3 regions of the Erwinia sorbitola genome follow, and region 3 is predicted to be linked to each of the others. Evidence: predicted binding sites of a transcription regulator. Region 3 holds the regulator's gene; each other region holds the start of a gene.

Region 1 (10,502 bases), 1.5 Mb from region 3:
TTTCTCAATCGCCGGGCCGAACAGATTGGCCTGATGGGAGAGGAACAGGTTCAGCAGTCCGGCGTGGGTGCTCATGACCCCTTTCGGGCGTCCGGTGGAGCCAGAGGTGTAGATCATATAGGCGAGGTGCTCACCGCGCTGGGCGACGCGGCGCTCGCTGTCGCTGACCGGGGTCGCTGCATGTGCATCACAGGCGGCGCGCATGGCGGCCTCATCAATACAGAGACAGTTGCCCTCGGGCATCTGAGCGACGGTGCTGCTGTGGGTCAGAATAAGCTGAGGCTGCGCGTCATCGCACATCAGCGCCAGGCGTTCACGCGGATAGTCGAGATCGAGCGGCATATAGGCAGCTCCGCTCGCCAGTACGCCGAAGATTGCCACCAGCGAGTCAACGGAGCGCGGAATACCGATAGCCACCACATCTTCCGCGCCGAGGCCGCGTGCTATCAGCTCACGTGCCAGCTGCATGGCCCGGGCCGAGAGCTGACCGTAAGTGAGGCTGATTTCACCGCATGCTACGGCCACGGCGTCCGGCCGGGCCTCTGTCTGACGCTGCAACATAGCCAGAATAGAGACGGCACCTTGCGGTGGCGTCACGCTGATCCCCTGCGACCAGCTGGCGATCTGCTGCTGCTCATCGTCGGCAATCAGCGCCAGCGATGCCAGCGGTCGCTGCGGCTGCTGCGCCAGCTGTTCCGCCAGGAAAGCAATACGTTCGCCGTGCCAGGCCAGAGTCTGCGCGTCATATTTTTCGCTATTGGCCACCAGTGTCACCTGGAGTTGCCCGAGCTGGAAGCCGATTTCAAACTCCAGATCGTCCACCGGGCCCATTGCCAGCGTATGGCTGATAGCATCAATACCGTCAAACGTCAGGCTATCGTGGTAGACCTTAAGGTTAATCACCGGGCCATACAGCGACTGGCTGCTGCCTACCATGCCAAGATCGCGGCGCAGCTGTTCAGCTTCGTAGCGCTGATGGCGGCGCACCAGCTTGATCTCGTTTTGCAACGTCTGGCTGATTTCGGCCAGCGTCATGGTCTCTGCAATATTCAGCAGCAGCGGGAGGACGTTTACGACCGGACCCGTGGCGGCCAGCGCGGCGGAACCCATACGTCGCATAAACGGGAAGCCGATGCTCAGGCGTGACTCACCGCTGATGCGCGCCAGATACGCTACCAGCAGGGCGCTGGCAATTTCTGCCGGAGCGCTCTCCTGCATACCGGACTGGTGAGCCAGCGCCGCCAGCAGTGCCGGGGGTAACGTCACCTGCTGTTTGAGAGGCGCACTGCTGCTGCCGCTAAAGGACTCACTGGAGAGTGAGATAGCCGTTGGATAGTTTTCACCATGCTGCTGCCAGAACAGCGCCGCTCGCTCGCAGGCGGGTGAATGCTGCCAGGCCTGGTACTCTGCGACCACTTCACCAAACGAGATAAACGGTGACGGTGAGGGCAAATCACCCTTGCGCAGTGACTGATATATGGCTGCCACGCGACGTGTCAGGGCTTCAAAGCTGAAGCCGTCAAGCATCAGATGGTGATAGCGCTGATACCAGAACCAGCGATCTTCACTGACGCGGATCATCAGCTGGCGGTAGAGCGGGCGCTCACCGTCGGCAGGCAGATCGGCGGCCAGGTCGGCCTGCATCATCTGGTGCGCCGCCTGCAAACCATCGTTGCGCTGGCTGAAATCTACCCATTCAACAGGCTGTACCTGTTCTGGCGTACGCGCATGGGGTAGCCGCTGCACGGCGCTGCCGTCTTCGGCCAGGCAGAACGTCGCCTGTACGGTGTCCGCTTCTGACATTGCCTGGCGGATGGCGGCATCCAGCATCTGGCAGTCAATATCGCCATGCAGTTCACTGTAGTGAGCAACGGCAAAAGTGTTTTTCTGATGGGCGATCTGATCGGCAATCCAGATACCCGGCTGCGCGGCAACCAGAGGATATTCGGTAAATTCAGCCTCTATTTCAGGCTTGATCTGAGCTTCTGACACGGTGGCAATTCCTGTCGGCAAATCGAAAAAAAGAGAATGTTCGGTAATGTCAGCGTCGGATTAACCGGCTGTTTTCAGCCCGGCGGGACGCATATCCTGCCAGTTTTCTTCGATGTAACTGATGCATTCGGCGCGGGTTTGCGGACCAGCGACGCTCTGCCACCCGGCAGGGACGTCCGAAAACGCTGGCCAGAGGCTGTATTGCTGGCGCGCATTAAGCAGTACCAGGAAGTCGAGGCTTTCATCATCAAAGGGGTTTTGTTGTTCAGTCATGGTTATTACCTGTTCTTGCCAGAGAATGGAGGAGAGTTAAAGTCGGCCAGCAGCCAGCGTAAGCCGTCCAGCAGCCCGCCGCGCCAGCACAGGGCATCGTGCCCGCCGGAGAAAATACGGAAATTGATATCGTGCCCGACGGGGAGCAGCGCCTGGCGTATCTGTTGGTTAACCCAGGCCATATCGCCTTCGCGATCGCCAGCTTCCTGGAAGATTTTTAAGCGGCCTGCGGGCAGTTCGCCGTTGATGACCTGGCCGGTGAGCCAGCCCATCTCATGCTCTCCGGACTCAGAAAAATGGGTTACCAGGCGGAAATTTGGCCACCAGAACGAGCCGGACTGGCTGAGGATGCGGCCAAAGCGCTCAGGCCAGTGCAGCCCGGCATACATGGCCGCCAGGCCGCCGTAGCTCTGCCCGGCAACAACGGTGCGGTCGCCCAGCTCACTAAATTCAGCCCGGCTGCGGGCCAGCGGCAGCAGCTCCTCCTGTACCGCCTGCCAGAAGCGGGCATTGCACGGCAGCTCTTTTTCACGCCACTCGCCGTTAATCACATCAATAAACAGCCAACAGGCGGCAGGAAGGTGGCCGCTGTCGGTTTCGGCACACAGCGCGGAGAATAACGGCTGACCGCTGACCCAGTTCTGACCATCGAGCAAAATTACCAGCGGGCGCTCTTGCGGCGTTGAGCTGCTGCCGGTGGTGTAGAGCCAGATACGGCGCTGATTGCCGAGGAGTGTGCTGTTCCAGGTAAACTGTTGAAGCTGGTGGCTGTCTGGCTGAATGGCCTGGCCGCTGTCCAGCGCGTGCCACGCGGATTGATCGGGCGCGGCGGGCATATGGGCGGCAGAGAGGGCATGACCACGGCTGTTAAGATGGGCATTACTGCGATTTAACGGATCGGCAATCGCCAGCGGGAACAGTGAAATCCACCATTCGCGCTGTTGCTTACGGCGTGTGTCGTCATCGCTACTGAAAGCAGGCGGCAGCCGATCGGCAGTCACCGGAATCAGGCTGTAGCTGCCGCGCCAGTGTTCATCAATCTCCGTTGACCAGTGCCAGACATCGGTACCCGGCAGGCGTTGCAGGCTCTGGGGCTGAGGGCTGTGGTGATCGGTGACACAGTTGATATCCACATACACCTGACGCAGCGCTGAATGGTTTTCATCCCCAGCCGGATCGCGCCAGAAAAAGCTCATTTTAACGATTCCTGCGTTACAGGCTTCCACCAGCGGGGTGCCATCCTGTGCCATTTGCTGCCACCAGGCTTCTTCTCCCACGTTATCGGCCGCCAGCCGCTGTGATGCAGTGCCTGCTGGCTGACGTAGCGGCCATATTTTGTGCCGTATTGTCACGATAATTTTCCTTTATTTACATTTAATTACTTAAATGGAGAGACTTTAATTCATCTTACAGTAAACGGCGCTAATGCAAATACTATTGAGAATAGTTTGCATTTGCAATAAGATGCGGCACAACTTTCTAATGGGCCCATAAGTTGTAAGTAAATAAGGGGTTTCTTAGGGGGGTGGGAAGAATCGACGAGAGGAGTGGCGAACGTGATTCTTAAACTGGGCTCCAGCCAATCAGTGCATCTAATGAATTGGCAGGGTTTAACGGTTTTTTTTATCGGCAAGTCTGTTCAGACGGGATAACAGCACATGTTTAATAAGATTAAAAAACAGTCACAACCAGGTATTGCAGCATTTTCTGACCAACACACCATGCGTTTATTACTGGCGTCAGCGTTATTTATCATGCCCGCCGCACAGGCGGCCAGCGATAACGATAATACGCTGACGGTCACCGCAGAAACCCAGGAGAGCGTTACCGCGCCTACCAAAGGGATCGTGGCAAAAGAGAGTGCTTCAGGCACCAAAACCGCCACGCCATTGCGTAAAACTCCGCAATCTATTTCAGTGGTCACCCGCGAGCAGATGGATGATCAGGATGCTCACTCCGTCGCGGACGCGCTGAGTTACTCCAGCGGTGTGGTGACAACCTATCGCGGTAACTCCAACCGTAACGATGAAGTGATCAGCCGTGGCTTCCGCTACGCACCAAAACTGCTGGATGGTTTGCACTTCGGCCTTTCCAGCTCCAACGGCGGTGCCGGGCAGCTGGATCCGTGGCTGCTGGAGCGCGTTGAAATTGTTCACGGCCCGGCATCGGTGCTCTATGGCCAGGTCAGCCCGGGTGGGCTGGTGCTGATGACCAGCAAACGCCCGACGGCAGAAAGCATTCATGAAGTGCAGCTCAGTACGGGTAATAAACACTACGGCGAAGCGGCCTTCGATTTCGGCGGTAAGCTGAACGATGACAATACGCTGTTCTATCGCCTGAACGGCCTTGCCAGCACCAAAAACGAGTTTGTGAGAGACAGCAAACAGCAGCGTATGGCCATCGCCCCTGCTATTACCTGGCTGCCAAACGAAGATACCAGCTTTACGCTGTTAACCAGCTATCAGGATGATCCGAAAGCCGGTTCACGTAACTTCCTGCCGCGTGCCGGTACGCTCTATCCAACCGCTGCGGGCTATGTGCCTTACGATCTTAATGTCAGCGACTCCGATTTTGCCAAGTCAAAGCGTCAGCAGACCTCCATCGGCTACAGCCTGGAACACAGCTTTAATGAGGCGATATCATTTACTCAAAATCTGCGTTACAGCCACCGCAACGAGAACTATAAATATCTGGTTTATAACGTGGATGATGGCGATCGTACCATGACGCGTATGGCGCAGCATGAAACGGCGATGACCAACGAGTTTAACGTCGATAACCAGCTGAAGGCGCTGTTTAATACCGGTGCTGTGGAGCATACGGTGCTGGGTGGTTTTGATTACCGTTACTCCCATATCAACAGCAAAATGTACCGTGACTACGGCAGCAGTTATCCGATGGACTGGACTAATCCGAGCCATGTTGACGTTGACGAAAGTCTGTTAGAGCTGGCAACTGATAACAAAAAAACCCTGAATCAGTACGGCGTGTATGTACAGGATCAGCTGGAGTGGAATAACTGGAACCTGCTGCTCTCTGGCCGTAATGACTGGTCGCAGGTAAGAAACCAGGACTTTACACCGGGTGGATCTGATATCACCTATAACGACAGCAAGTTTACTGGCCGTGCCGGGCTGCTCTACGCTTTCGATAACGGCATTTCACCGTATGTCAGCTACAGCACCTCGTTTGAGCCAGTGCTTGAACAGGCTGCACCAGGTGCCGATCCGCTGAAACCGACGACCGGTGAGCAGACCGAAATTGGGGTGAAATATCAGCCAGTGGGGGTCAACGCGATGATGACCGTCTCCTTGTTTGATATTAACCAGAAGAACGTCAGCTCTTATAACCGTCTGGTCAATGCCTACGAGCAGATTGGTAAGGTCAACTCGAAAGGGGTTGAAACCGAGATCCATGCGCAGCCAACGCCGGAAATCAAGCTGATCGCAGCCTATACTTACACCGATGTAGTGACTAAACGTTCGACAGATGAGGCTAAGGTTGGTCACAGCCCGAACGCGATCCCACGTCATGCGGCTTCTGCCTGGGCCAGCTACAGCTTCCTGCACGGTGAGCTGAACGGTCTGACTGTGGGTACGGGTGTGCGTTACATCGGTCGGGCACCGGGCGATGATATCGGTGAATACTATGTACCGCATTACACCCTGTATGACGCAATGGTGAAGTATGAACTTGGCCAGGCCGTTCCGGTTCTGAAGGGAACCACCCTGCAATTTAACGTGCAGAACCTGACGGATAAACACTATGTTTCATCCTGTGCGGGTCAGTGGGCGTGCTTCTACGGCGCAGGCCGTACCTTCGTAGCATCGGTAAACTACCGTTGGTAAACGGGTAGTGTATATTCTTATTTAAACATCATCATTATTGTACAGCGTTATTATCATCCTTTAGCCACCCTCGCCGGGGTGGCTATTTTTTTTCTGTTTTACCACTCCAGTCAGCTACCTCCAGGCGTTACTCAAGACACGCCATTTCTTCTTTGTTTACATATTGTTACTTTCCCTTATCTGTACCAGTCATTTCTGAGTTTAAAAATGCTAATGCAAATGTTATTGAGAGTGATTTACATTTGCATTAATATGCAGCGCAACTTAGCTGGATAAAGCTGTAACTCTGCATTTAGTAAGGTTTTTTTTAGCTGAGGGAGAATGCGTGCGGACGCAGACGATCCGTGCCATTGCGTATGTCAGCCAGTGCCAATCAGCAAAGCTAATGGGTTGGCGGGCTTTATCGGTTTTCGTAGACAAGGCTGTTTCAGACGAGATAACACAATATGGTGAATAAGATAAAAACCCAGGCACGACCTGGCGTGGCATTACCCTCCGGGCCTTACGCTTTACGCCTGCTGCTGGCTTCCTCGCTGCTGGCCGCGCCTGTGGCTCAGTCGGCCGGTGACGATACCCTGACCGTAACGGCGGAAACGTCGGAAAGCGTGACCGCACGCAACGCCGGCATTGTGGCGAAAGAGAGCGCGTCTGGTACCAAAACGCCAACGCCACTGCGAAAAACGCCGCAATCGATTTCGGTCGTCACCCGCGACCAGATGGACGATCAGGCGGCAGCTTCAGTGTCTGATGCCCTGAGCTACACCAGCGGGGTGGTCACAAACTATCGCGGTAACTCTAACCGTAACGACGAAATTATCAGCCGGGGCTTCCGTTACGCGCCAAAACTGCTGGACGGCCTGCACTATGGTCTTTCCAGCTCCAGCGGTGGGTCAGGGCAGTTGGATCCGTGGCTGATGGAGCGCGTGGAGATGGTACACGGCCCGGCGGGCGTCTTATACGGCCAGGTCAGCCCTGGTGGCCTGGTGGTGATGACCAGCAAGCGCCCGACGGCCGAGAGTATTCATGAAGTTAAACTGAGTACGGGTAATCAGCATCTCGCGGAAGCAGCGTTTGATTTTGGCGGCAAGCTGGATGATGACAACACGCTGTTTTATCGACTGAACGGTATCGCCTTTACCAAACATGAATTTGTGAAGGGCAATAAACAGCAGCGCATGGCGATTGCTCCGGCGATCACCTGGCTTGCCAGCGAAGACACCACGTTCACCCTGCTGACCAGTTATCAGTACGAGCCGGAAGCGGGCGCCCGTAACTTCTATCCGCGCGCCGGAACGTTGTTCAGCACCAGTGCAGGCTATGTGCCTTATGACTTTAACGTCAGCGAAACCAATTTCAATCGCTCCACCCGTGAGCAGACATCCATCGGCTATGAGCTGGAACACAACTTTAACGAGGCGCTGTCGTTTAAACAGAACCTGCGCTACAGCCACCGCCAGGAAGAGTATAAATATCTGGTGTATAACGCCACGGGTGCAAACGACCACACCATCACGCGTATCCCGCAACATGATAAGGTGCTGACCAATGAGATGGGCGTGGATAACCAGTTAAAAGGGCTGATCAGTACCGGCAGCGTGGAGCACACTCTGCTTGGCGGGCTGGATTATCGTTACAGTCACGTTAACAGTAAGCTGTGGCGCGATCGCTCAGGGGATTACGAGCTGGACTGGACCAATCCTGTCCATATTGATATTGATGAAAGCAAGCTGCTGCTCTCTTCCGATACTCAGAAGACCCTGAATCAGGTCGGTGTTTACTTACAGGATCAGCTGGAGTGGCAGCAGTGGAACCTGCTGTTATCCGGGCGTCATGACTGGTCGCAGGTGCATACGGTCTCCTATACCGGTGATGGCAGCGATGAGACCTACAACGATAATCAGTTTACGGGGCGTGCAGGTCTGCTGTATGCCTTTGATAACGGATTGTCGCCGTATATCAGCTACAGCACCTCTTTCGAACCCACCTTACAGGCCAGCGCGCCGGGTGCCGATCCGCTGAAACCGACCACCGGAGAGCAGACCGAGCTTGGCATTAAATATCAGCCGGCAGGCAGCAATACGGCGCTGACGTTATCGCTGTTTGATATCAATCAGAAAAACGTGACAACCCTGAACTCCACTACTCAGTTCTATGAGCAGACAGGCAAGGTTAACTCGAAAGGATTCGAAGCGGAGCTGCACGCGCAGCCGGTGCCGGAAATCAAATTCACTGCCGCTTATACCTACACTGATGTTGTCACCAAAGAGACGACCAAAGAACAGGAGCGCGGCCATAGTCCGGCCGGTGTACCAACCCATTCTGCATCGGCATGGGGCAGTTACAGCTTCCTCAGCGGCCCGCTGAATGGCTTTACGCTTGGCAGCGGTGTGCGCTATGTCGGTAAATCCCCGGCGGACAGTATCGGTGAGTACGATGTTCCGAGCTTTACGCTGTATGACGCCATGGCGAGCTATGAGCTGGGGCAGGCGGTGCCTTCCCTGAAGGGAGCAAAACTTCAGCTTAATGTGCAAAACCTGGCAGATAAGCACTATGTATCAAACTGTAGCAACGCCTACGCCTGTTTCTATGGTACCGGGCGCAGCGTGGTGGCTTCCGTAGATTACCGCTGGTAAGCGTACGGCCCGGCCCGGTTGTGACGGGGAATATTTTCTGCTGTTAGCCACTCCATGAGGGTGGCTATTTTTTTAGTTAAATCTCTCTAAGATAGGGGGGCGAACTGACCGCAGGATTTATCATCAAAGGAGAGAGAAAATGTATGAGTCGCGTAATATGCCGCTGCTTCCCTTCAGGGATTTTTTAAAACGCCTGTTATTACATTTCGGAGGAGCGGTACTGCTGGTGATGATCACCCTGCTGGCAGGCATGGCGGGCCATATGCTTTTCGATACCGATATCACCTGGCACGATGCGACGCTGAACAGCGCCTTTATCGCCAATGGAATCGGCCCTTATCTCGTGCCACAAAATCTCGCCGGAAAAGTATTTTTCGCTATTTACGGCATGTTTACCAGCTTCGTCTTTATGACCACGCTCGGCATGGTGCTGGCTCCAGTTGCGCATCGCCTGGTACATAAATTTCACCTCGATGATGAGGCGTAACCTCAAATAACAGTGCACTGATACAGTTATCGTCAGCCTCTGCCGCGCAGGCCGGGGCTGACCGCCACAGTTTCATGCGCGCGATCACAGAATGCCCTGTTACACCGTGAAAAACTTGTTTCAGCTATGCGTCTGTTAAAAAATATCGCTTTATGGCTGACAGGCGTAGTGTGACAGCCAGAAGGTCACTATTCCGTATGTTCCACAGGAGATTGTCGTGAATCAAAGCCAGCGCGAACACATTGCCACGGTAGTAGCCAGCGTCAGCGATAATGCGCAGCATCGGGCAGTGTGTCAGCACGATCAGGCGATTCGGGACTCATGGCAGCGGTGCGTTGAACGCTATGGTCTGGATCCCAGCCGGATGCAGGCGGCGCATATTCTGCCCTGGCATGAGCTGCGCGAGCACCGCGAGCATCTGGAAGAGTTTCGCCGTATTGCCCGGCATGGCCTGAGCGCGCTGTACCAGCAGATAGCTCCCGCAGGCTATGTCGTATTACTGACCGATGCGCAGGGTGTGACGGTGGATTATCTGGGCGATGAGAGCGCTGAAATCAGCCTGCGCCGCGCCGGACTGTTCCTCGGCGCACAGTGGTCGGAAGCCTGGGCGGGAACCTGTGCGGTAGGTACGGCGCTGGCAACCGGAAAAGCGCTGACCGTGCATCACAATGACCATTTTGACGCTACTCATATTGCGCTCTCCTGTTCGGCGGTGCCGCTGTTCGATCCGCAGGGGCAGCTCAACGCTATTCTGGATATCTCCGCGCTCACCTCGCCGCAGCCAAAATCCGGTCAGCAGCTGGCATTACAGCTTGCCCGGCTGCATGCCCATCAGATTGAAAATGCCTGGTTTGAGCATCGTCATCGCACTGACTGGGTGCTGAAACTCAGCCCGGCATCTCCATTTGTCGAAGTCAGCCCGGATTACCTGATCGCTTTTGATGCCCGTGGCCGCCTCATCGGCCATAACCACCGCGCACAGCGTATGCTGGAGCAGGAGCTTGGCATTGAAGCTGCGTCACCGCACGGGCGCAGTAGCTTGCTCGGGATGCCCATCGAACAGCTTTTTAATACCTCAATTAACAGCCTGCCGGACTGGCTGGCCAGCGCCAGCGGGCGTCAGGGTACGCTGGAGCGCGTGAACAGCGGCGAACGGCTGTATGTGACGGCGGTGCAGCCTGCAAGGCTCCCTGAACGTCCGGTGATCAATACCTCAGCGCAACTTTTACCTGCGCCGCTGGCGGCACTGAATGGCGGCGATCCGGCATT
Region 2 (10,502 bases), 1.5 Mb from region 3:
GATGGTCAGGAACATCACCCGGGCCTGTTCAGTAACACCCTGCCGGTACGCATACGCTTTGACAGTCAGCGTCCGCTGCTGGAGCAGCTCGCCGACCATCAGGCACAGCAGATTCAGCTAATCGAACATGACGACCTTGGCCTGGGCGAGATCCAGCAGCTGGCGGGCAGCGGCACGCTGTTTGATACCCTGCTGGTGGTGGAGAACTATCCGGACAACGCCGATCTGTTGCAGGGCCATAACGGGCTGCGCTGCGACCAGATCAGCAACCGGGGTTACACCCACTATCCGCTGACCCTGCTGGTACTGCCCGGCGAACGTCTGCATCTGCTGATGGAGTATCGCGATGCGGTGCCGCATCCGCAGCGCTTTGCTGACCGCCTGCTGATGCTGCTGGCACAGCTGGTGGCTCAACCCGATCTGCCGCTGGCACGCTGGCAGCTGCAAACGCCTGATGAACAGGCGCTGATTGCCAGCATTAACAACACCGCTTACCCGGTGGCAGCAGGAACCTTGCAGGGGGCGATTGAGCAGCAGGTTAAGCGTACACCTGACGCACTGGCGCTGCTGGACGCCGAACACCGTCTGACCTACCGTCAGATGCAGCAGCAGGCGCGTTTGCTCGCCGACCGCCTGATTGCCGCCGGGGTAAAACCGGGCGATATCGTCGCCGTCGCCCTGCCGCGTTCGGTGCGCCTCAGCCTGGCACTGACCGCCATTCTTCAGGCCGGTGCGGCCTGGCTGCCGCTGGATACTGGCTATCCGGATGACCGTCTCGGCTATATGGTAGCTGATGCCCGTCCGCGTCTGATTATCAGCGAAAGTTCGTTAGCCGCGCGCTTTGCGGAAATGGGGCCAATTCTGGCCTTTGACCAGCTGGAAGATGCCAGCCGCCAGCCGCAGCACCCGCTGCCCGCCGCCGACTCACAGCGCCCGGCCTATGTGCTCTACACTTCCGGCTCTACCGGGCGGCCGAAAGGCGTCGTCGTGGGCCAGCAGGCGATCGTTAACCGCCTGTGGTGGATGCAGGATGAGTATCCGATGGACGCAACGGATGTGGTATTGCAGAAAACACCATGTAGTTTTGACGTCTCCGTCTGGGAGTTCTTCTGGCCGCTGATGGTCGGTTCTCAGCTGCTGATGGCCCCGCCGGAAGCCCATCGCGATCCGGATGCCCTGGTGCAGCTGATCGAAGATTATTCCGTGACCACCATGCACTTTGTGCCTTCGATGCTCGCAGCCTGGGTTACGGCACTGGAGAGCCGCGACGGCAGCGATAAAGGCTGCCATAGCCTGCAACGTGTATTCTGTAGCGGTGAAGCGCTCTCCTGCGATCTGGCAGCCAGCTATGAGGCGCTGATCGACGCTCCGTTGCATAACCTGTACGGCCCGACCGAAGCAGCGGTGGATGTTACCTATCATCCTGCCAGCGGTGAAAGCTTACAGCAGTGCCACGGTGCAGGCGTGCCGATTGGTTACCCGGTGTGGAATACCGAGCTGCGTATCCTTGACGGACTGCTGCGCCCGGTTCCCCCTGGCGTGGCAGGGGATCTCTACCTGTGCGGCGTACAGCTGGCCGAGGGCTATCTGTATCGTGCTGACCTGACCTCACAGCGCTTTGTTGCCGACCCGTTTGCCGACGGTGAGCGGATGTACCGCACCGGAGATATCGCCCGCTGGCTGGAAAACGGTGCCGTTGAGTACCTTGGACGCAGCGACGATCAGCTGAAAATTCGCGGTCAGCGTATTGAGCTGGGCGAAATCGAGCAGGCGCTGTTAACCCTTGAGGGGGTGGCGCAAACCGTGGTGGCCGCCCGCGAACTGGGCAGCGTAACGACAGCAGGTGCCGATGCCCGTCAGCTGGTTGCCTGGCTGATTGCCCAGCCCGGCATGGAGCTGGACACTGCGGTGGTGCATCAGCAGCTGGCGCAGCGCCTACCGGCACATATGCTGCCGGTAAGCTACGTGCTGACCGACCACTTCCCGCTAAGTGCTAATGGCAAGCTGGATCGTAAGGCGCTGCCATCGCCGCAGGTAGCACAATCCGCAGGCCGTCTGCCGCAAAGCCACCATGAACAGCTGCTGGCTGCGCTGTTCTCCAGCCTGCTGGCTCGCGATACCGTGTATGCCGACGACGACTTCTTTGCGCTGGGAGGCCACTCTCTGCTGGCGATGCGCCTGGCTGCGGAGTTGCGCCGTCGCCTGGAGCAGCCGCTCTCTATCGGGCAGATAATGGCGGCACGCAGCGTGGAAAATATGGCACGTCTGCTGGATGACAGCGCCAGCGGCGTTAACGCAGAGAGCCGTGCCAACGGTGAAAGCCTGCCGTTCCGCAGCGGCAAAGGGCCAACGCTGTTCTGTATTCATCCGGCTTCCGGCTTTGCGTGGCAGTACTCCGGCATGATGCGCCATCTGGGGGGTAATTTCCCGATTGTTGGCCTTCAGTCACCGCGACCTGACGGGGTGATTGCTGCCTGTGCCAGCGTGGACGACATGTGCGATCGTCATCTGGCGACACTGCGCGCTATTCAACCGCAGGGGCCTTATCATCTGCTGGGTTATTCACTGGGAGGCACCCTCGCCCAGGGCATTGCAGCACGTCTGCAACAGCAGGGCGAGCAGGTGAAATTCCTCGGCCTGCTGGATACCTATCCGCCGGAAGGTCAGGACTGGACCAGCCCGTCAGAAGAGGATGCACGTGCAGAAGTGGCGCGGGAGGAGGCTGAATTTATGGCAACCACCGACGATGACGCGCTGCTGCTGGAAGAGAAAGCCGCAATGTTCAGTACTATTGTCGCCAACTACGCGGATGCAGTGCTGCGTCTCAGTACCGCCACTACCCCGCGTTTCGAGGGAGAGGCCACGCTGTTTGTGGCAAAAAATACCCTGCCGGAAGGCATGGATGTGCAGGAGAGCTGGGCACCCTATATCCGGCAGCTGCACGTGCATGAGCTGGCGTGTGAGCATATGGATATCCTGTCACCGGAAACACTGGTCACACTGGGGCCATTACTGGCCGGGCTGATGGAGGAGTGTAAGGATTTAGCGTAACGCGAGGGGCCGGATATCTCCGGCCCTGTCTCTTCTGAATCGGGCGAAGCATATCTCGTCCTGTTTAACACCCCGCCGGGCGACATAATATTGTCGCCCTTTTTTATGGCTGGTGATAACGACCGCAGGGAACAATCATTGGCGTATGCGATACCGGATCGTCAATCACCACGCTGGCCATACCAAATACCTGCTGTACCAGCGGTGCATCGACGATCTCTGACGGTTTGCCCTGGGCAATAATTTTCCCATCCTGCATCACAATCAGATGATCGGCATAGCGACAGGCCTGATTTAAATCATGCAACACCGCCACCAGCGTATGTCCGTTCTCCTGATTTAACTGACGGAACAGATCCAGCAGCTCAATCTGGTGGGCAATATCCAGCCAGGTCGTTGGCTCATCCAGCAGCAGCAGCGGCGTCTGCTGCGCCAGCACCATCGCCACCCAAACCCGCTGACGCTGGCCGCCGGAAAGCTCATCAACGCTACGATCCGCCAGCCCACTGACATTGGTCGCCTGCATCGCTACCGCTACCGCCTCACGATCCGCAGTGCTCCACTGCTTCAGCAGACTTTGATGAGGATAACGGCCACGTGCTACCAGATCGGCCACGCTGATACCCTCAGGCACAATCGCATGCTGTGGCAACAGCCCGAGCTGACGCGCCAGCGCTTTGGTGCCCATCTGATGAATATCATGACCGTCAAGCAGCACCTGACCGCTTCGCGGTTTCAGCAGGCGGCACAGGGCGCGCAGCAGAGTAGACTTGCCACAGGCGTTCGGGCCAATAATCACCGTAAACTGGCGATCGGGGATCTGGACGTTAAGCTCGCTGGCGATCACTTTTTGATCGTAGGCCAGCGTCAGCCCGGCGGCCTGAAGACGGGGGGATAAAGTGGTATCCATGATTAACGTCGTGACTCCCTGATAAGTAACCAGATGAGATACAGCCCGCCGATGCTGACCGTTACAGCCCCCACCGGCAGTTGTATCCCGTTAAAAGCATGCTGGGCGATAACATCAGCTGCCAGCAGCAGCAGTGTGCCGGTAGTGGCAGCGGAAAAAAGCGGAACGGCGTTAGCCCCGGTCAGGCGACGCGCAATCTGCGGCGCGGCCAGGGAGATAAACGCAACAGGCCCGGCACTGGCGGTAGCAATTGCCGTGAGGATAATTCCGCACAGCATCAGCCACAGACGGCTGGACTCGGCATTAACACCCAGCGCCCGGGCGCTGTCATCGCCCATTTCCATCAGCTGCAAACGGCGGCCAAGTAACAGCGCAATAAAGAGAGTCAGCGGCACCAGCAGCAGCGCGGGCTGGCTTTTCACCCATGTGATGCCGTTCAGCGATCCGGCCCCCCACAGCGCTGCGCTCATGGCACTCTCCAGCGAGGCGCTCACAATCAGCCAGGTATTTAACGCTGCCAGCACTGCGCCCACGCCAATTCCCACGATAATCAGCCGAAAACCAACAATCCCCTGACGCCATGCCAGCAGATAAACCAGCGCCGCCGAGCCGATACCGCCTGCCAGTGCCCCCGCCGCTATCTGATAGTAACTCCCGCCAAACGCGATAATCATCACCAGCGCGCCGGTATAGGCCCCGGTGTTAAAACCGACCACATCCGGGCTGCCGAGCGGGTTACGGATCGCCGACTGGAAAATCGCCCCGCTCACGCCAAGACCGGCGCCAAGCACCAGCGCCATCACCGCACGCGGCGCACGCCACTGGCTGATAACGGTGATAAATCCGTGTGGCCCTTCCCCGTGCAATGCCTGCCATACCTGAAGCGGGCTGATATTCAGCGTGCCGTAGCACAGCGCAAACAGCACCAGCAGGGCGGCCAGCAGCATCAGCACCAGGTTCACCCACAACACCCGTGACGCCAGGCGCAGATTCAGCCATCCATCGGCACGACCAATCAGTAAAATTTTATGCACTTTTCCTTAATCCCTGGCCTGTCTGGCGTTATTGTCGCAGTCAGTTTGAACCCGTAGAGCGTGGCAAAACCGCAGCGTACACCCGGTACGTGAGGATTGTACTCGCGGAGCGCTCGCCCTTCGGGCCGCCCTGAAGGGCGTTCAAATTACGCGTAATTTGTGAGCACTGCCCGGGTTCAGAATGACAAGTAAAATAGCCCATACCATTAGGCGTTATTGTCGCAGTCAGTTTGAATCCGGCCAGCGCGCAAAAACCGCAGCGTACACCCGGTACGTGAGGATTGTACTCGCGGAGCGCTCGCCCTTCGGGCCGCCCTGAAGGGCGTTCAAATTACGCGTAATTTGTGAGCACTGCCCGGGTTCAGAATGACAAGTAAAATAGCCTAATTCCTGCGCTGGCGAACCAGCCAGATCAATACTGGAGCCCCAATCAATGCGGTAACAATCGATACCCGCAGCTCCCCTTGCGCCATAAAGCGCCCGGCGATATCGGCAGTCAGCAGCAACACCGGGGCCATCAAAAACGAGTAGATCAGAATCCAGCGCTGATCCGCCCCCACCCACCAGCGGGCAACGTGGGGCACCATCAGGCCAACAAATCCAATTGGCCCTACCAGCGCCGTGGAAGAACCACACAGCAGCATTACCGCCAGCAGCGCCAGCAGCCGGATCAGCACCACTCGCGTCCCCAGCGCGGCAGCAATATCTTCTCCCATGCTCAGGCTGTTAAGAGAGCGCGAAGCCGCCAGCGCCAGCACGGCACCTGCGATAATTGCCGGGGCGACCAGCATTAAATTGCCTGTAGAGCGGATATCCAGCGTTCCTGCCTGCCAGAAGCGCAGCTGGTCAAAAGTCTGCGGATTGAGCAGCGACAGTGACGAAGTCAGGCCGCCCAGTACCGCGCTGAGTGCTACTCCGGCCAGCGTCAGACGCACCGGATTGACCCGGCCACCGCTCAACGTGCCTATCGCCCAAACCGCAATACTGGCAATCAGCGCCCCGCCCCAGGCAAAGCCCAGCCACCCGGCCATACTGCTGACGCCAAACAGGGTAATGCCAATGGCCATAGCAAAGCTGGCTCCGGCGTTGACACCGAGAATCCCCGGGTCTGCCAGCGGATTACGCGTCAGCGCCTGGATCACTGCCCCGGCGCCACCCAGTGCCAGACCAACGAGGATGCCGGCCAGGGTACGCGGCAGACGGGCATTGAGAACAATAATGCTGTCAGCGCTGGTGACCTGCCCGGACAGGCTTTGCCATACCAGCGCAGGCGGAATTGATTTTGCTCCCAGCATCAGGCTCGCAAGAGTGACCACCACGAGTAATAACAGGCAGATAATGACGCCGCCGCTGCGCGAAAAACCTTGCGAAAGCGGGGCCGTACGCGGGGAAGTTTGTTGCAATGACATCCCTGAGAAATCCTCTTCATATGCAAATGAATATGAGTATTATTATCATTAACGTTACTAACCAAATATGTTACCATGCGCTCCGCCAGAAAAACATCGGCATCCATCGCGCCGCACCGGATAGCTGTCCGGTCGCCAGGCACCGGCTTCATCAACTACATGGAAACCCATGGCTAAGTCCTCCATTCTGCTTGATTTCAGCTTACTGAAAAATAACGCCCATTTTCGTGCCATCTTTTGTGCCCGAATGCTTTCGGTATTCTCTCTCGGCATGCTTGCCGTCGGCGTACCCATTCAGATTCAGGCCATGACGGGGTCTACGCTGCAAGTGGGTGTAGCGGTGATGCTCGACGGCATCGGGATGTTTATCGGCCTGATGCTTGGCGGCATCCTTGCGGATCGCCTCGATCGTCGTAAGCTGATTCTGTTTGCTCGCGGCACCTGCGGTATCGGCTTTGCCGCTCTCAGTCTGAATGCCTTTCTCCCGGCACCTTCCCTGTGGGCGCTTTATCTGCTGGCTGCCTGGGATGGATTCTTTGGCGCGCTGGGGATGACGGCATTAATGGCGGTGATCCCGCTGCTGGTGGGCCGCGAAAATCTTGGCGCTGCGGGTGCGCTGAGTATGGTGACCGTGCGCCTTGGAGCGATTCTATCCCCGGCGATTGGCGGGGTAATTATTGTCGCCGGTGGCGTAGGCTGGGCCTTTGCCGTGGCGGCGGTGGGTACGCTGGCGACGCTGATCCCGCTGGTGCGCCTGCCGTCACTGAAGCCGGAACCTCAGGAGCCTGAGCATCCGCTGCGTGCGCTCGCCAGCGGTGTGAAGTTTGTCTGTCAGCAGAAAGTGGTGGGATCCGTGGTGCTGCTGGGGATGCTGGTGAGTATTGTCGGCGCAGTCCGTATTCTGTTTCCGGCGCTGGCCATCGGCTATCACGCTGATGCATCTGCCATTGGACTGATGTATTCCGCAGTGCCGCTGGGGGCAATGATCGGCGCATTTACCAGCGGCTGGGTGCCTCGTCACGGGCGACCGGGAATGCTGGTGCTGGTCAGCGCTACCTGTGCATTTCTCGCTATTGCATCACTGGGGCTGTACAGCCACTTTATCCCTGCACTGCTGGCGCTGGTGGTCTACGGCTACTGCAATGCGATTGCTTCGCTGCTGCAATATATGCTGATTCAGCACCATACTCCTGACCATCTGCTGGGCCGGGTGAACAGCCTGGGAACGGCTCAGGATGTAACCGGGGATTCGGTGGGTGCGCTGGGCCTGGGCGTACTGGGAAAACTGTTTACGCCGATGGTGAGCGTGCTGTCGTTTGGTGCGGCAGCGGCGGGCGTAGCGCTGGTGCTGGCAAGTCTGGTGGGTACGTTGCGGCGAGCATCGCTATCAATGGCGGAGCCAGAAGAAACAGCTGAAGAGACGGATCCGGTGACGAATTCTTAACGTATTGTTTTTCCGTCACGCGCCGGGCGAGGCATGCCTCGCCCCTACGGGTAAACATTAGCAGGCATGCCTCGCCCCTACGGGCATTAGCAGATATGCCTCGCCTGGTGAGAAACTAAACAAGTCATGCACCGCCCGCGTATCGAAGGATTAGCGCGATTTAAAATGCCGCTCAATACTGTCCAGCATATTGCTGGCGCTGTAATAATCCAGACGGAACGTATCCGGACCCATCGCATAGACCTGCCCCGACGTCACCGACGTCAAATGCTCAAGAAATGGATTAGCCCGCACCCGCGTAACCGTGTCATCGTCTGCTGAGAACAGCAGCATACTGTTGCCGGCCAGCCCGGCGGCCATATTCTCACCCGCCAGCTGGATAACATCGTTACGCTTGCCCATGCTGGTGCCACCCTGCACTCCCGCAGGCGGTATCGCGAGGGTAAAGCCCAGTTCTGACAGCAGCTTGCCCTGCGCAGAGGCCGGGGTCCACAAATTCACACCGCGACCATCCTCATAATATACCAGCGCTGAAACTGGCTGTGGCGGCAGGGTTATATTCTGCTTCACCGCCTGCACTCGCTGCTCAAAACGATTAATCGCGGCGCTGGCATCTTGCTCATGTCCGGTGATCTCGCCTAACTGCACCGCCAGCTGCTGCCAGCTCTTATCGCCGTAGTCGATAACCAGCGTGGGCGCTATTGCAGAGAGCTGATCGTAAAGCTTTAACGCCGAATCCCCGCCGGTAGCGGCGATCACAATCAGGTCAGGTGCCGCAGCGGCAATCGCCTCAGCATTCGGTTCGGTAATGTATAGCGGCTTAAGATTCGCTTTCTTCGCTACCGCGCTCCACTGAGTGAAAAAACCCTGATCGTCGGAAACCGTACTGTTACGGCTGGTGCCGCCGGAGCCTGCCAGCGGCGCATTAATTGCCAGCAGCGTACCGGTAATGGTGACGCTGGTGGAGACAATACGCTCAGGGGGCCTTTGCAGCGTCAGGGGCCCTTTAGGCGTTTGCAGCGTGCGCGGCCAGCCCTGCTGCGCGGTTGGTGACGCATCGGCAGGCACGGCCGCCTGCGCGGAGGCCGGTTGTGACGCGGAGTACTGTGTTGAGCAGCTGCGTACAGACACCACGAAGATAAGCGCAGCAGCAATCAGCAGTCCGCACAGTACCGGGAAGGAGAACAGTTTTTTCATCTTGGCCATTTCTTTGCAAATGAGTCTTATTATCATACATTTAATGGCGGGGAAATTAAATCGGTTATGACGGCTAACGACGCGCGGAACAAACAGCAGAAGAAGAAAAAGGCCGGGAGCATCCGGCCTTACTGATAAATTATACTTTCATCCAGCGCCCTTCGGCGGCAGAAAGAGCAATTGCTTCCAGAACCTTCGACACCTGTAGACCTTCGGCAAAATCGGGCCACATGCGATCGTCGGCGGCGATGCCGTTGATCAGATCGCGCACTTCCACGGTTTTTTGATCGTTAAAACCGATACCGTGGCCTGCCGAGATACAGAACGCCGCGTAGTCAGGGTGTGCCGGACCCGTGAGAATGGTTTTGAAACCCTGACGACCAGCCGGATCATCATGAATATAGAGTTCCAGCTCCGCCATGCGTTCCTGAGTGTAACGAATGCTGCCTTTTGTGCCGGTAACTACATAGGTCAGCCCCATTTTGCTGCCGCAGGCGATGCGCGAGGTTTCAATCACCCCGTGGGCACCGTTGGCGAAACGCAGCAGCGCACTGGCCTGGTCTTCATTCTCGACGTCACGCAGCTGGGAAGGATTTTTCGGATCCGGACGCTGTTTAATCACCGTCATCATATCGCCGCTGACCTCATCAATGTTACCCACCAGGTAGTGGGCCATATTGACGATATGCGCGGCCAGATCGCCCAGCGCGCCTAAACCTGCCAATGCTTTCTGACAGTGCCAGTCCAGCGGGGTATTCGGATTCGCCAGATAATCTTCGTTGTGCGTGCCGTAGAAGTGCACCACTTCACCAATCTCACCCCGGGCAATAATCTCTTTTGCCAGCTGGCTGGTCGGGTTTTTCATATAGTTGAAACCCACCAGAGTTTTTACACCGGCTTTTTCCGCTGCCCGCACCATCTCTTCAGCGTCGGCCACATCCAGCGCCAGCGGTTTTTCGGAGTAGACGTGCTTACCGTGACGAATGGCCTCCAGCGCCATCTCTTTATGCAGGAAGTTAGGGGCGCAGATATCGACCACATCAATGTTTTCATCTGCTACCAGCTCGCGCCAGTCTCCGGTTGAGCGGTTGAAACCGAGAGTCGCCGCCTGAGCACTTGCCAGCTCCGGATTTACCTCAGCCAGCATTTCTCGCACCAGTTCCCCTTTCAGGTTGAACACCGTCGGTGCCTGAGAGTAGGCAATCGCATGGCAGCGTCCGATATAACCGGTGCCGATCAGGCCAATTCTGACTTTTTTCATGGTAAATCCTTAGAGTAGAGAAATAATGGAACAAAAATTCAATATCCATGAAATGTATATTTCATAAGATTGCTATTCAACGCCAGAATGAAATAAACGTGATCGCTCTGACGAAAATGAGTGCAACGCCACTGCAAGCCCCGTTGTGTTCTGTAGCACAATGCGCAAAATCATAATTTTTGTGGATAAAATCACA
Region 3 (10,502 bases):
CAATCATTTCAATTTATGCCACTCGATCTAAGTAGTCAATCGCCGCTATGCTGCGCCCGGAGGTATCACTATGAGCTATCGTTACCGCATAGCAGCCATTTTCCTGCTCGGTTTTTTTATTGATTGTATTAATATTTTTATGTCTGCGATTGCACTGCCAGAGATAGCCGGACAACTGCATATTGCCAGCGGATCCCTCGGCTGGGTGGCTAACAGCTATATTCTGGGATTAACGGTGATTATTCCGGTTAGCGGCTGGCTTGCCGCGCGCTATGGTGCCCGGCCGGTACTGGCAGGGTCGATGCTGTTATTCAGCCTGGCAGCGCTGGGATGCGGAGTGTCAGAGACATTTGGCTCGCTGGTACTCTGGCGCTTTATACAGGGGATGGCGGGGGGAATGCTGATCCCGGTCGGGCAGGCGCTGACCTTTAACCTGTTTAAAGGCCGGGAGCGGGCCACCATCTCCACGCTGATTATGAGCGTGGCGCTGATTGCCCCTGCGCTGTCGCCGATGCTCGGCGGCATGATAGTCGATAGCCTCTCATGGCGCTGGATTTTCTGGTGCAATATTCCATTCAGTTTGATGGCCGCCGTGCTGGCCGTAAGCTGGGTACGGCGCGAAACGCTGTCAGTTTCAAAACCTGATATCCGTGGCATTTTGCTGGTCTGCCTGTCCCTGACCACCGTTCTGCTTGGGCTGTCGCGACTGGCTGAGGCTGGTTCTGTTATCCCGGCTGCACTGTGGCTCTCAGCCTCACTCGTTCTGGCGCTCGGTTATCTGTTTCACTACCGCAATCATCCTTATGCAGTTATTGATTTGAGTCTGCTGCGAAATTCACGGCTCAGGCTTTCTGTGGTGGTGTACTACGCGGTTCCGGGGATTTTTACCGGGGTGAATCTGCTCAACATATTTTATCTGCAACAGTGCCTGCATTTTTCCGCAGAACGTTGCGGGGCATTTATGCTGCTGTACGGAGGCGGGGCGCTGGTGGCGATGCTGCTGTGTGGCCGGTTTTATCATCGTCTGGGCGCTGTTACTCTGTTCAGTTTCGGATTAGTGATGCATGCGGCAGGTATCGCGCTGCTGGCACTGGTGCACACCCCGGAACAGGTGATGTTACTCAATTTGGCCTATTTGCTGATGGGTGTTGGCGGTGGTGTCAGCGCCAATACGGCACAAACCAGCGCCCTGGCTGATTTTCACGATGAACAGATGACGCGGGCCAGCGTGATATGGAATATTAATCGTCAGCTCTCATTCAGTCTCGGAGCTGCACTGTTCACGCTACTGTTTACCCTGTTAAGCAGTCACTTTTCTGCTGTTCAGGCCTATCGTCAGGTATTTATCATCGCCGCTGTTGCCGGCCTGATCCCCCTGTGGATAATCTTTCGTCTACACCGTTATAAGGATTCCTTGTGTCAGAATTAAACGAAAAAGCGCGCGAAAGCGTCATTGTATTACATCAAATCATTGAGAAAGTGTTCCACGGTGACGGGAGCTATGTTCCTGAACTGCTGCGGCATTTTTCCTCTGACTTTACGATGATCACCCCCGGCGGAAAAAGTATGCCTCTGGACGAAGTTGCTGCGCTGTTTACCCGTCTGACCGGCGGACGGCAGGGAGTGGCAATCACCATTGAGCAATGTAAGGTGATCGCCCGGTTTGGTGAGGAAGTGGCGATTCAGTATCACGAATTGCAGCAGCAGGGAGAGAATCATACTCATCGTATTGCACTGGCGGTGATTGACTGTGGCTCTACACCACCGCGCTGGCGCTATTTACAGGAAACGATGGTCGTCAGCTGATTATTGTACTAGTTCGCGGGTGCAATTCTGTGTAGAATATGCGGCGTTCTTGCCGTAAAGCCAGTTTATTATCCCGGTGTGCGGCAGGTTTTATTCTGTATTCGCTAAGGGATCCCATGGCTGCACCCGCTTCTGCTGTTCGTTTGCCCTCAACCCTGTGGGGTTCATTGATTATCAGCGGCACTATTATTGGTGCCGGAATGTTCTCGCTACCCGTTGTGATGTCCGGTGCCTGGTTCCTCTGGTCTTCAGGGCTGCTGATCCTCACCTGGTTCTGCATGCTGCTGTCCGGGTTACTCTATCTTGAAGCCAGCCTGCATTATCCTGCCGGAGCCAGTTTTGATACGGTTACGCGCGATCTGCTTGGGCGTGGCTGGAATCTGATCAACGGTGTTTCGGTGGTGTTTGTGCTGGGCATCCTGACCTATGCCTACATTTCTGCCAGCGGGGCAATTATTCAGCACAGCCTTAATCAGTTAGCCTTCGGTATATCGGCGCGAACCGCCGGACTGCTGTTTACTCTGCTGGTGGCACTGTTTATCTGGCTGGGAACGGCGGTGGTCAGCCGTATGACACTGATTTTTCTTGGTGCAAAAATCATTACTTTCCTGATGATTTTTGGCGGTCTGCTGTGGCATGTACAGCCCGCTATACTGCTCGACAGACAGGGGGCTGATAGCACTTATCTGCCTTATCTCTGGATTGTGGTGCCATTCTGCCTGGCCTCATTCGGCTATCATGGCAATATCGCCGGGCTAATGAGCTACTACCAGAAAAATGCGGGACGCGTCAGCCGTTGTCTGATCTACGGCACTCTGATGGCGCTGGCAATCTACTTTATCTGGATTATTGGCACGATGGGTAATATCCCCCGCAGCCAGTTTAAAATGATTGCGGCACAGGGCGGCAATATTGATGTGCTGGTAGGCGCGCTGTCCGGCGTACTGCACAATCGCTCGCTGAATCTGTTGCTGGATATCTTCTCCAACTTTGCGGTTGCCTGCTCTTTCCTCGGTGTCAGCCTCGGATTTTTTGATTACCTCGCAGATCTTTTCAAGCTGGATAACTCCGCAAGCGGACGGCTGAAAACGACTCTGTTGACGTTTAGCCTGCCTCTGATGGCCGCGATGATCTGGCCTGATGGCTTTTTGCTGGCAATAGGTTATGCCGGTCTGGCTGCCACCGTCTGGGCGGTGATTACTCCCGCGCTGCTGGCCTGGCAGGCCCGTCGGCGTTTTACTACGCCAGGATGGCGGGTAAAAGGAGGAATAACTCCGATTGTGCTGGTACTGCTGTTCGGTGCGTTAAATGCGCTGGTTTCACTGCTCTCTTACGCGGGCTGGTTGCCGAAATATGCTGGATAACATTCAAAAATGAAAAATAAATACCATTTGAAACGCAGTGAAAATGGTATTTCTCCTTCCCAATGATCTGTGGCCTGGATCATGTTTTTACCATCATAATTTATTTTTAATTGATAATTCGCGACGCGAAAAATAGTATAGATGCACGGGATATATAAGGCGCTAATTTATCAGGCACCGAAAGTTGTTATTTTTATCGCCCGATAAGAATTAAGAATAGGGATTATTCGATGCTTTCAATTACCTCTGTGCAACGTGCGCTGGCGGCCCCGCTGGTGTTTAGTCTATTTTTACCTGCGGTTTTATATTCTACTCCCTCGATGGCGAGTGGTTTAATTGCTGATTCCTCTCTGAACGGTACTATTTACTACTGGCAGCGGCAGCGCGACCGTAAAGATCTTATTCCTGGCAGTGAGAAATATGGCCAGTATCAGCAGAACCTGCATCATTCAACGTTCAACGGCAGTCTGGATTTTTCATCCGGATATGCGGCTGATATTATTGGCTTTGATCTGGCGCTTTTTGGCGCTATTGAGATGTCGAACAGCGGGCCTGCGGCTCCGAATGAAATTGGCTTCAGTAATGCAAAAACACGCTGGGATGAGCGCTGGAGTGGCGATCGTAGCGGTAGCAGCATTTATAAGGCGGCGGTAAAAGTTAAGTATGAAGATATCTGGCTGCGGGCGGGATATTTACAACCTGGCGGACAAACGCTGTTGGCACCACACTGGAGTTTTTTACCCGGGACTTATCTCGGTGCAGAAAGTGGCTACCGCCGCGACTATGGTGAGGCAGGTGTACTGTCATTTTCTTATATGTGGAGCAACCGCTATAAAGCCCCGTGGTATGAAAATATGTATAACTTCCGCAAGGCTGATGGTGAAACTGGAATACGCTATCTGCATTCCTTAGGTTTTAAATATGACTTCACCAATAAATTGGTCATTGAGGGAGCCTTCGGCCAGGCGGCAGATTATATGGATCAGTATTTTGCCAAAGCATCTTATGCATTTCCACTGATCGGTAATGAGCTGCTCACCAGCTGGCAATTTTATGGTGCGAAGGATAAAGAGCAGGGCGGTAGTGATAATGTCAATGATGTCTATGATGGGATGGCGTGGTTACAGGCACTGACTCTGGCATATAGCGCAGGGCCGTTTGATTTACGTCTGGAAGGTACCTGGGTAAAAGCGGAGGGTAATCAGGGCTATTTCCTGCAACGTATGACGCCGGGTTACGCCTCATCAAATGGTCGCCTCGACGTATGGTGGGATGCCCGCTCTGACTGGAATGCCAACGGTGAAAAAGCGCTGTTTGCCGGAGTGATTTACGATCTGGCTGGCTGGCAACTTCCCGGATGGGGGGTAGGCACTTCCTATGCCTATGGATGGGATGCAAAACCCAGCAGCAACCCGGTATACGATCAGCACAGGCGCCTGAAGGAGTCAGCATGGAATCTTGACTTACTTTATACAATTCAAGGCGGTGCAGCCAAAGGAACGCTATTTAAGCTGCATTACACCCGCTATGACAATCACAGCAATATTCCCAGCTACGGGGGTGGTTACAACAATATTTTCCAGGATGAAAAAGACGTTAAGTTTATCGTCATTGCGCCTTTTACCCTGTTTTGACTCTGTAGCGTGAGGAAAAAGGGCTGGAAATGTAGATGAAATATTCGGTAAGCGACAAGGAAGGATGCAACTATGAACAATAAAAAAATCAGCCTGTTAGCCCTGGCTGTCGTTAGTTTCCTGGGGAGCAGTGCGGTTCCTGCCAGTCAGAGTCTGGTCAATCAAATCAGTCACTTTGGTGTTCGCTATGAGGTCACTGATAACCAGGCCGCTCTGCACGGGGTAGACTGCGCCGCGCTGGGGGCCGACTGGGCTTCCTGTAACCGCGCCACAATTACGCTCACGAACAATGGCCCGACAATCACCAGTAAAAACTGGGCGATTTATATGAGTAATGTGCACAAAACGCTGGCCGTGGAGAGCGATCAGTTTCGGATGGTGCATATTGTTGGTGATTTGACCCGACTGGAGCCAACAGAAAAGTTTGCTGGTATTGCGGCCGGTGCGTCAATTGCCATTCCGATCGTCAATGAATACTGGCAGTTGTTTATCACTGATGTCATGCCACGCTGGTATGTGACATCGGGGGATGCCAGCCCACAAATCATTAAGGTTACCGATACCGAAGACCTCACCAGCTTTGTGGCACCTTTTGGCGACCAGTGGAAAAGTAAGGCTGAGGATAAAAATATCCTGATGCAGGCTAACAGCCGGTTTACGAAAAATCATGACATCAAACAGTTGGCACCTGATGATCTGCGCGGTCAGATTACCCCCACGCCACTAAAGGTTGTGATAGCAAAAGACGATGCCGACCTTAGCAACGGCGTCCACCTTGAGCTGGCAAGCCTGCCAGCCGAGCGTGCGGAAGCGGTCAGACAGCGTTTTTCGCTGCTCGGTATCAGCCTGAATAAGGCAGGGTATCCGGTGAGTACCCGCATTGATCCGGCAGCGCTAAAGGATATTCCTGCGCAATCGGGTGCCTATCGTCTGGTTATCAATAAAGATCGGGCTGAGGTGACTGGCTATGATGAGCAGGGCGTTTTCTACGGGCTGCAATCGATTATGTCACTGTTACCGGCGGACGGCAGCGGCCGCATTGCCACGCTGAAAGCTGATGATGCTCCTCGGTTTGCTTACCGGGGCATCTTCCTTGATGTAGGGAGAAATTTTCACAGTAAAGCGGCGATCCTGCGGATGCTTGACCAGATGGCTGCCTGGAAAGTTAACGTCTTCCATTTCCATCTGACCGATGATGAAGGCTGGCGTATTGAGATCCCCGGCTTGCCTGAGCTGACCGAGGTTGGCGGCCGGCGATGCCACGATCTCAAAGAACAACGCTGTCTGTTACCGCAGTTAGGTTCAGGGCCGTTCAGCGATAATAACGGCAGCGGCTATTTCAGCCGCCAGGACTACATTGAGATTGTGAAATTCGCTAAAGCACGCGGGATTCAGGTTCTGCCAGAGGTGGATATGCCTGCCCATGCTCGTGCGGCGGTGATCGCCATGGAAGCGCGCTATCAGCGTTTGAAAAAGGCCGGACAGGATAAACTGGCGTCAGAATACCGGCTGGTCGATCCGGAGGATGACTCCAATACCACCTCAGTACAGCTTTACGATCGCACCAGCTATCTGAATCCCTGCCTGGATTCATCATTGCACTTTGCCGATAAAGTTATCAGTGAGATTCAGCTTATGCATCACGAAGCGGGGCAGCCGCTGCGCAGCTGGCACTTCGGCGGTGATGAAGCCAAAAATATCCGTCTTGGTCCAGGCTACACCGATATCAAACGCCCGGAAGCGGGTAAAGGCCAGCTTGATATGAGCAGAGAAGATCTGCCATGGGCAAAATCTCCGGTTTGTCAGGGGATGATCGCCTCAGGAAAGGTAAGCGATCTTGCTCATCTTCCCAGTTATTTTGCACTTAAGGTCAGCGGTTTGCTGAAACAGCATGGCATTAACCGAATGCAGGCATGGCAGGATGGATTAAAAAATGCCGAAGATGCTCACGCATTTGCCACGCCAGAGGTCGCAGTTAACTTCTGGGATACGCTTTACTGGGGTGGTTTCGATACGGTAAATGACTGGGCAAACAAGGGCTATCAGGTGATTATTTCCAATCCTGACTATCTCTATATGGATTTCCCCTATGAGGTGAACCCGCTCGAAAGAGGATATTACTGGGGAACCCGTTTCAGTGACGAGCGGAAAATGTTCAGTTTTGCACCGGATAACCTGCCACAAAATGCGGAAACATCCACAGACCGTGACGGCCATTATTTCAGCGCGAAGTCTGATAAAGCCTGGCCGGGTGCAGCGGGTATGTCAGCCCAGCTGTGGAGTGAAACGGTGAGAACTGATGACAATATGGAATATATGATGTTCCCGCGTCTGTTCTCTCTGGCTGAACGGGCCTGGCATCGTGCCTCCTGGGAGCAGGATTATCAGGCGGGTAAAGAGTATCGGGGCGGTGAGACACACTGGGTTGACCAGCAGGCTCTGCTTCTGGACTGGCAGCGGTTTGCCAATATTCTCGGTCAGCGTGAGTTGGCGAAGCTTGAGAAGCACGGCATCAGATACCGTTTGCCGGTGCCAGGGGCGCGTATTGTAAGCGGAAAGCTTGAAGCTAATACCGCTTTACCTGGGGTGGAGATAGCGTTTAGCACTGATGACGGGAAGAGCTGGCAGCGCTACGACAGGCAAAACCCACCGCTGGTTAAACCTGGGGTGAAAATCCGCAGTGTCAGTGCCGATGGGCAGCGTTTCAGCCGGGAGGAGTCACTGTAAAACAGGTATAAAAAAACCGGTGGTAAACCACCGGTTTTTAACACTGAGTCGTACAGATTATTTATCGTGCAGAGTCTCGTCTTCACGGCAGTCACCCAGCGCACAGTGGCCATACAAATACAGGCTATGATTGCTAAGTTTGATACCGTGACGCGTAGCGATTTCACGCTGACGCTCCTCAATATATTCGTCTCTAAACTCAATGACTTTACCGCAGTCCAGGCAGATCAGATGATCGTGGTGGTGCTGCTGGGTCAATTCGAAAACGGATTTACCGCCTTCAAAATTGTGGCGGGTAACGATCCCCGCGTCATCGAACTGGTTCAGCACACGGTAAACCGTGGCCAGACCGATCTCTTCGCCCATATCAATCAGGCGTTTGTACAAATCTTCCGCACTGACGTGATGGCCCTCTGGTTCCTGAAGCACTTCCAAAATTTTCAGTCGGGGAAGCGTGACTTTCAGGCCGGCCTTCTTTAATGCGGTGTTATTGTCAGTCATGCGGATATTGTCCTGTTACTTTGCTAGTCACTTAGTGGCTGTAAAGCCCTGAACATCGGTCAACGCTAAAGATGAGTGCGTTTCAGTATAGAGCTGATACTGCGAAATGAAAACCTAAAGGGATGCCTGAAACCGCAAGGGATGTAAGGATAAGTGTCGTTACATCCAGGGAAGCGCGCGTCCGAATTATGCCGGGTCAGCATTTCGATTTACACCATCTCACCACTCTTTGAGCGACTCACATTCTCAAAAAGTGGGGCAGGCGCTGAGTAAGCGGGTAACCGATGGGGTTATTGTACAGTTTTGCAGATGAAAGTTACAAACATGTATCTATTACTTCTATAGGAAAAACCACTTGCTTGATGTGAGATAGCTCCCACATCAAGCGGGTGTGGTTATGCTTCGATGATATCTTTCAGCTGAAGTTCATCAGAAATTTGTTTTACCCACTTTTCAACGCGCTCGTTAGTGAGTTCTGGCTGACGATCTTCATCAATGGCAAGACCAAGGAAGTGGTTGTCATCTGCCATGCCTTTAGAGGCTTCGAAGTGATAACCCTCGCTTGGCCAGTGGCCAACAATCACGGCACCATTTGGCTCAATAATGTCGCGAATGGTGCCCATGGCATCGCAGAAATATTCGGAATAGTCTTCCTGATCGCCACAGCCAAACAGCGCTACCAGTTTACCAGTGAAGTCGATCTCTTCCAGCGTCGGGAAGAAGTCATCCCAGTCACACTGGGCTTCACCGTAGTACCAGGTAGGAATACCAAGCAGCAGAATATCAAAGGCTTCAAGGTCTTCTTTGCTGCTTTTAGCAATATCACGAACTTCTGCAACATCTTTCCCCAGTTGCTTCTGGATCATTTTTGCAATGTTTTCGGTATTGCCTGTATCGCTACCAAAGAAAATGCCGACGAGTGCCATGAGTTTAATAACCTCTTGAATCTTAATGATATGGTGACTGCTGATTTTTTAGCAGATATCGCTAATGATAACAGACCGTCGTGAGCGGATAAATCAGTAATGCTGTCAGTTTTGTCGCTGAGTGCTAAGGCCCCGATACAATCAGGACTGGTGGCGTTGCAACTGTTCCAGCAGCATCTCTTCGATCAGCTCACTGCGGCTCATATTGCGCTCCAGCGCCAACTGATTCAGGACATCAACCGCGTCACTGTTCATTTTTAGCTCGACACGCTTCAGGCCGCGCACTTTATCGCGTTTGAGCTGGTTGCGTTTGTTGATACGCAGCTGCTCATCACGCGTCAGCGGATTAGTCTTGGGTCGTCCCGGACGCCGTTCATCTGCAAACAGATCGATCGTCGTGCGGTCCGTGTTCTCTTTTGCCATAGGAATCGTAATACTGAAGGCTGGATTGCTGATGAATAGGGCCGTTATGCCGCCTGATAAGGCGCAGCGGCAAAATTTTAGCGCGCCATCATACCCCAGCGAAAGAGGTGACGACAATCATTTATACCCTTGATACTTCAAGCCGCACCTGCGCTGGCTGCCTCGATTCCACCGGTCACATCGTTATCAATGCTCCAGGGGAGTGATAGCCAGGCCGTCCGTCAGCGCCAAAAGTACGCTCGAAGAGGAGGCCCGGATTATTGTGAGGATAATCATTGGCGTAAATAATCGTTTTTACAACGCTAAAAAACGACGGATTGCGCGCAAAACCGCATCTGGTTTTTCTGCATGTACCCAATGGCCGGCACCAGCAATAACATGCGCGCGTGCCTGCGGGAACTGGGTCAGCAGCGCATCACGATACTCGTCGGCGACGTAGGGCGAGCGATCTCCGCGGATAAACAGAACAGGTTTATCCCAGGTGGCCAGCGGTTGCCAGCCGATAATCTTGTCATAACATGCCAACAGCACCGGAACGTTAAAGCGCCATTCACCGTCGTGGAATGATTTAAGCAGAAACTGAATCACCCCTTCTTCATCGATCGTCTGGCGCATCAGCGCTGTTGCATCACTGCGCGTGGTGATACCGGCCTCGGTGACTGCATTCAGTGCGGTAAAAATATTGTCGTGATGGCGGGTGCTGTAGGCAACCGGTGCAATATCGATAACCACGATCTCAGCCACCCGATCGGGAGCCAGCGCGGTCAGGGACATGGCGATCTTGCCGCCCATTGAGTGCCCAATCACGCTGAAACGATCGATCTCTAGTTCGTTAAGCGTATCGAGGACGTCCTGCGCCATCAGCGCATAATCCATCTCTTGCGCACGCGGAGACAAACCGTGATTACGCACATCGATTTGAATCAGACGGCGATCGTCTTTTAATCCCCTTGCCAGTACGCCGAGATTATCCAGGCTACCAAACAGGCCGTGGATCAACACCAGCGGAAGTCCTTCGGTGGCGGATTGTTCAGTTTGCAGGCGGAAATTCAAATTCATAGTGAAAGTTCTTACAGTTGGCATGAAGGCTTAGGGTATCATGGATTTTACAACTTCTGCCG

The links. Region 3 encodes Fur, which represses iron uptake genes when iron is present. Its sites were predicted from a motif close to ATAATAATGAGAACNACTATCAA; they were not measured.
Region 1: a site for Fur is predicted at 6,339-6,361, ahead of GN242_RS07980 (TonB-dependent siderophore receptor). Genes of this name have one in related genera too.
Region 2: a site for Fur is predicted at 9,059-9,081, ahead of fepB (Fe2+-enterobactin ABC transporter substrate-binding protein). Genes of this name have one in related genera too.

The regions. Positions count from the first base shown of each region.
Region 1 is NZ_CP046509.1:1,771,578-1,782,079, forward strand. Features, by position in the region: gene GN242_RS07960 (non-ribosomal peptide synthetase) at 1-1,992, opposite strand, end outside; gene GN242_RS07965 (MbtH family protein) at 2,053-2,265, opposite strand; gene fes (enterochelin esterase) at 2,271-3,617, opposite strand; gene GN242_RS07975 (TonB-dependent siderophore receptor) at 3,987-6,113, shown strand; gene GN242_RS07980 (TonB-dependent siderophore receptor) at 6,560-8,746, shown strand; gene GN242_RS07985 (two pore domain potassium channel family protein) at 8,886-9,233, shown strand; gene GN242_RS07990 (sigma-54-dependent Fis family transcriptional regulator) at 9,451-10,502, shown strand, end outside.
Region 2 is NZ_CP046509.1:1,757,581-1,768,082, reverse strand. Features, by position in the region: gene GN242_RS07960 (non-ribosomal peptide synthetase) at 1-3,051, shown strand, start outside; gene GN242_RS07955 (ABC transporter ATP-binding protein) at 3,155-3,961, opposite strand; gene fepG (iron-enterobactin ABC transporter permease) at 3,964-4,995, opposite strand; gene fepD (Fe(3+)-siderophore ABC transporter permease) at 5,379-6,404, opposite strand; gene entS (enterobactin transporter EntS) at 6,574-7,848, shown strand; gene fepB (Fe2+-enterobactin ABC transporter substrate-binding protein) at 7,999-9,045, opposite strand; gene GN242_RS07930 (Gfo/Idh/MocA family protein) at 9,185-10,306, opposite strand.
Region 3 is NZ_CP046509.1:3,261,440-3,271,941, reverse strand. Features, by position in the region: gene GN242_RS14760 (MFS transporter) at 71-1,429, shown strand; gene GN242_RS14755 (hypothetical protein) at 1,417-1,806, shown strand; gene mtr (tryptophan permease) at 1,923-3,170, shown strand; gene chiP (chitoporin ChiP) at 3,401-4,804, shown strand; gene GN242_RS14740 (beta-N-acetylhexosaminidase) at 4,877-7,531, shown strand; gene fur (ferric iron uptake transcriptional regulator) at 7,589-8,032, opposite strand; gene fldA (flavodoxin FldA) at 8,428-8,958, opposite strand; gene ybfE (LexA regulated protein) at 9,100-9,381, opposite strand; gene ybfF (esterase) at 9,676-10,440, opposite strand.